One region of the Stutzerimonas tarimensis genome, then DNA from elsewhere that is predicted to be linked to it. Evidence: riboswitches for the same ligand, from Rfam matches in the RefSeq annotation. Region 1 holds a riboswitch; the other holds the start of a gene.

What was found. Region 1 has a riboswitch for cobalamin ahead of btuB (TonB-dependent vitamin B12 receptor). Riboswitches for the same ligand answer to the same signal wherever they lie in the genome.
Region 2: another riboswitch for cobalamin. It lies ahead of ACFOMF_RS04200 (cobaltochelatase subunit CobN); the one in region 1 lies ahead of btuB (TonB-dependent vitamin B12 receptor).

Annotation. Positions count from the first base shown of each region.
Region 1 covers NZ_JBHRXZ010000026.1:10,555-13,001, reverse strand. Annotated here, with positions in the region: gene ahpF (alkyl hydroperoxide reductase subunit F) at 1-912, shown strand, start outside; cobalamin riboswitch at 998-1,203, shown strand; gene btuB (TonB-dependent vitamin B12 receptor) at 1,279-2,447, shown strand, end outside.
Region 2 covers NZ_JBHRXZ010000012.1:23,507-25,953, forward strand. Annotated here, with positions in the region: gene ACFOMF_RS04200 (cobaltochelatase subunit CobN) at 1-1,269, opposite strand, end outside; cobalamin riboswitch at 1,354-1,484, opposite strand; gene ACFOMF_RS04205 (thioredoxin family protein) at 1,628-1,948, shown strand; gene ACFOMF_RS04210 (EamA family transporter) at 2,131-2,447, shown strand, end outside.

The DNA of each region.
Region 1 (2,447 bases):
GGTGGTCCGGCTGGTGCGTCCGCAGCGATCTACGCGGCGCGCAAGGGCATTCGTACCGGCGTTGTCGCCGAGCGCTTCGGCGGACAGGTGCTGGACACCCTTGGCATCGAGAACTTCATTTCGGTCACCGAGACCGAGGGGCCCAAGCTGGCCAGCGCGCTGGAACAGCATGTGCGCCACTATGATGTCGACATCATGAACCTGCAGCGTGCGGTCAAGCTCGTGCCGGCCAGTCAGGACGGCGGTCTCAACGAAGTGCATTTCGCCTCCGGCGCCGTGCTCAAGTCCAAGACCCTGATCCTTGCCACCGGTGCCCGCTGGCGCGAAATGAACGTGCCGGGCGAAGCCGAGTATCGCACCCGCGGCGTGGCCTACTGCCCGCACTGCGACGGCCCGCTGTTCAAGGGCAAGCGCGTGGCGGTCATCGGTGGCGGCAATTCGGGTGTCGAAGCGGCCATCGACCTGGCCGGGATCGTCGCCGAAGTCACGCTCATCGAGTACAACAGTTCGCTGCGCGCCGATGCCGTCCTGCAACGCAAGCTCTACAGCCTGCCCAACGTGACGGTGATCACCAACGCGCTGACCAGCGAGGTGAAGGGTGACGGCAAGAAGGTGACCGGCCTGGTCTATAAGGATCGCAGCTCCAGCGATTTCCACACCCTGGAACTCGAAGGCATCTTCGTGCAGATCGGCCTGATCCCCAACACCGACTGGCTGAAGGGCAGCGTCGAACTGACCGACCGCGGCGAGATCGTCGTCGACGACCGCGGCCAGACCTCCCTGCCGGGAGTGTTTGCGGCAGGCGACGTGACCACGGTGCCGTACAAGCAGATCGTGATCGCCGTGGGCGAAGGTGCCAAGGCCTCGCTGGCCGCCTTCGACCACCTGATCCGCAGCTCCGCTCCGGCCTGAGGCTGCGAGCGTATACCGGGGCAGCCGATCGGCTGCCCTTTTCTTTTGCGCCCCGCCAATTGACCCTGCTGTCATCTGCCACTACTCTCCCGCCCTTGCTTCAGGTGCCCCGCAAGGGGTGAAACAGGGAAGCCGGTGCGTTTCATCTGAAACCAGTCCGGCGCTGCCCCCGCAACGGTAGACGAGTCGAGATCCGCGACAACCACTGTGCCAAGGCATGGGAAGGTGCGGTTTCGGGAACCTCTGGTTCCGCTCGTGAGCCCGGAGACCGGCCTGCTGCATCAGCCGCAGTATCGAGCGGGTAAGCCCCGCTGAACGGACTGCGTTCATCCGATCAGATCGTGCGGTGGGCACGACGGAGACCCCATGATTCGCAAGCCTGTTCACGGGCCGGCAGCCCTGTTGCTGCTCGGCTATGCCTCCTTTTCTGCCGCCCAGAGCGGTCACACCCCGCTTCACCTGGACGAGCAGGTGGTCACTGCCACCCGTGCGCCGGCGGTCGGGCCCACCGTTGCCGCCACCAGTGTCCTGCAGCGTGCCGACATCGAGCGCCTGCAACCCGCTTCGGTGCCCGACCTGCTGCGCCGTCTGCCGGGCGTCCAGCTGACCAGCAACGGCGGTCGCGGCAAGAACACCTCGCTGATGCTGCGCGGCACCAGCAACCAGCACGTCCTGCTGCTGGTCGACGGTATTCCCCAGGGCTCGGCGACGACCGGTGCGCCTGCCCTGCAACACCTGCCTGTTGAGCAGATCGAGCGAATCGAGGTCGTTCGTGGCCCACGTTCCAGTCTGTACGGCTCCCAGGCGGTTGGTGGGGTGATCCAGATCTTTACCCGCCAGGGTGCCGAGCAAGGGGTCAAACCGCATCTCTCGATTGGTGCCGGTAGCCGCTCCAGCGCCCATGCCAGTGCCGGCGTATCCGGCGGCAGCGAAGCCGCCTGGTTCAATGCTAGCGCGACCACCGAGAGCACCGATGGCATCAACGTCAGGCGTCTCAATCCAACCTCACCCAACGCTCATGAGCCTGACGCCGATGGCTACCGCGAGCACTCGGTCGCTCTGCGCGGGGGCTATCACTTCGCCAATGGGCTGTTAATCGACGGCAGCCTGTTGCACGTGGAGTACAACAGCGAGCTGGACGTCCGCAGTCGCACCGGCGCAACTGGCCGCAACGCCTACAGCGAGGGCAGCGGCCAAGTGATCGGTGGTCGTGCCCGCTTTAGCCCGCTGGAGCCCTGGCAGGTGACCCTGCAGGCCGGGCACAGCGAAGACCGCTCGGACAACTTTCAGGATTCCGCCTTCTTCTCCCGCTTCGACACCAAGCGGGACACCTTCAGCTGGCAGAACGACGTGCAGCTTGCCCAAGGACAGCTGCTGAGCCTCGGCGTCGACTACCAGAACGACCGCATCGACGTCAGCGACAACTATGCAGAGACCTCCCGGGGCAACACCGGTTACTACCTGCAGTATCAGGCCGAGCGGGGCCGGCACGGCCTGCTCGCCTCGCTGCGCCGCGACGACAACGAGCAGTTCGG
Region 2 (2,447 bases), on a different contig from region 1:
AAGGTTGTCGGCACCGATGTTGTGACGACCCGGCGGATGGTTGTAGTAGATGATGGCCACCCGCTTGTTGGCGTTGTCCTCTAACTGCAGGCGCTGCCAGGCGGTCACGCGCTCGGTGAGTGCCTCGACCCGCGCCGGGATCGGCTGGCTGAACCCGTAGCGCAGGCCCGAATGCGGCTCGGTCTGCGCAGCCTGCCAGGCGGCAAGCACCACGGGCTGGCTGCTCCCCTGTAGCTCGGGCATGGCCAACTGGTAATGCACCTTGTCGCGCCCGATGCCGTCACTGGAGAGCTGCCAGGCCGCCTCGTCGCGGTCGTCCAGGCGTAACGCCTTTATCACCGGTACGTTCAGCCTGGCCAGCAGCTCGACAGCCGCCTCGCGGCCTTCCCCGCCGCCCATGACGAAGTCCTGCAGCACCACCACAGCCGCCAGCGGAGGGTGCCTGCCCTCGGCCAGCCATTGCAGCCCTTCCAGGGTACCCTGGCCCCAGTTGGCGAACAGGCTGAGGCAATCCACCCCGCGCCTCTGCATGGCCTGGCAAAGCCTGTCATTGAGATCACGGTCGCCGCTACGGTCGGCGCGGCCGTGGTCGATCACCACGACCAGTCGCTCGTGCTTCCATTGCAGTTCGCTGGCATCCACCACCTGACCCTGTTGATAGAAGCGCAAGGCCGGTCGCGGCACGGCTGCTTCGGTGATGATTGCCGGATCGTCACGCGCCGCCAGCCAGGCGAGCAGCCTGGCGATGTTGTCGCTGCCTCCAGCCAGCCAGTAGCTTCGTGCCTCGATCCAGGCCGCCTGGCGCGGACGCAGTGCTTGTTGCTCGACAAGCCATTGGCCCAGATCGCCCTCCGGCTTGAGCCCACCGAGGGTTTCCGCTTCAGCGCGGTTGGCAAACAGCGGCCGGCCATCGATACGGCTCAGGGCGACCAGCGTCTGGTCGCTGTGCAGCAGTAGCCGATCTCCGGCCGCCTCGGCGATCAGCGGCGCGAGACGCTCGGCCTCGGCACCGAACAGGCCCACCACGAACAGCATCGATCCCTGCTCCAGCCACTGTCGAACCTCGGCGTCGTCAAGCTCGGCAAGCTGCTCGGGGGTGCGCGCACTGATGCGCTGGTCAGGTGATGTCTGGTTGAACAAAGGCACCGCTGCAGCGAATTCGGCAGCGCTGTACTGGGAAACGATGGCGTTGAGCTGTGCGGCCAGGCTCAATGGCGCAAGGGCCAACAACCAGGCGGCAAAGCTGATGCGAAGCAGAATCGAGGTCACGCCCATTCTCCAACATGCGAGACGTGTGGGCGCGGCACGACGACCCGCGCAGGCGGGGACGTGACGAGGCAGTCGCCCACCGCAACTGTCCTGGGGAGTGTGGGCTGGTGTCGGGCTCGGTTTGAAACCTTACCGTTGCGGGGGCAGCATCAGCTTTGACTGATTTCCCATTTACCCCGAATCATGATCCGGGCACCACACACTCCATCGAGCCCTCCATGCCGAGGCATGTCAGGAGGGACGCCACCTTACGCGCCGACCTTGGGCAGATCAAGCGCATGGCAGATCCGGCAGCAGGAGGGAATGCCGCGGGGCGATGCTGGTCCAAGGCAGTATCGGTAAACGGGAGGAGACAGACATGACGGGTAATTACTCGGCCGTGGCCCCCAGCCGCGCGGAAGTCGAGTCGATGCCAGGGGTGACCTTGCTGGAATTCGGCACCGACTGGTGTGGCTACTGCCAGGCGGCACAACCCGCGGTAGATGAAGCGCTGGCAGGCTATGCCCATGTGCGCCACCTGAAAGTCGAAGACGGCAAGGGTCGCGCTCTGGGTCGAGCCTTCAAGGTCAAACTCTGGCCGACCCTGATCTTTTTGCGCGACGGCATTGAAGTCGACCGGGTGGTGCGCCCCCGCTCGGCCGCCGAAGTCGCCGGGGCCTTTGCCCGGGCCGAGGCCTGAGATCTCGAGGTTATCAAGGCGCCTGGCAACTGCCCCGTCGGCGCGAATGCCTGCCCGAACAACGAAAGGCTGGGTCTTCAGCCTGCGCCGGCAAACGCAACGATTACCCCCTTGATTTGTGTCTATTAGTTACCGGCGCCGCGGCTTAGACTGATGCGGCGTTTTCACCTTCCAGGCTGTTCATGACTCCCCCCGCGCTCTTACCTCGCTCCATCGCTGCCATCGTGCTGGCACTGCTGGCCTGCACCTTTGCTGCAAACCATATCGCAGCTCGCATCGCCTTCGACAACGAGACCGGTCTGCTGCTGGCCATTCTCTGCCGCTCGGCGGTGCCGGTCCTGTGCCTGACAGCACTGCTGGCGTGGCGGAGGGAGCGCTTCAGCCTGCCCGCCGGCGTTTGGCCCTGGCAGTTGCTGTTCGGCACGCTGATCGCCATCCAGAGCTATTGCATCTATTCGGCGATCGTCCGGATCCCGGTCGCGCTGGCCCTGCTGGTGGT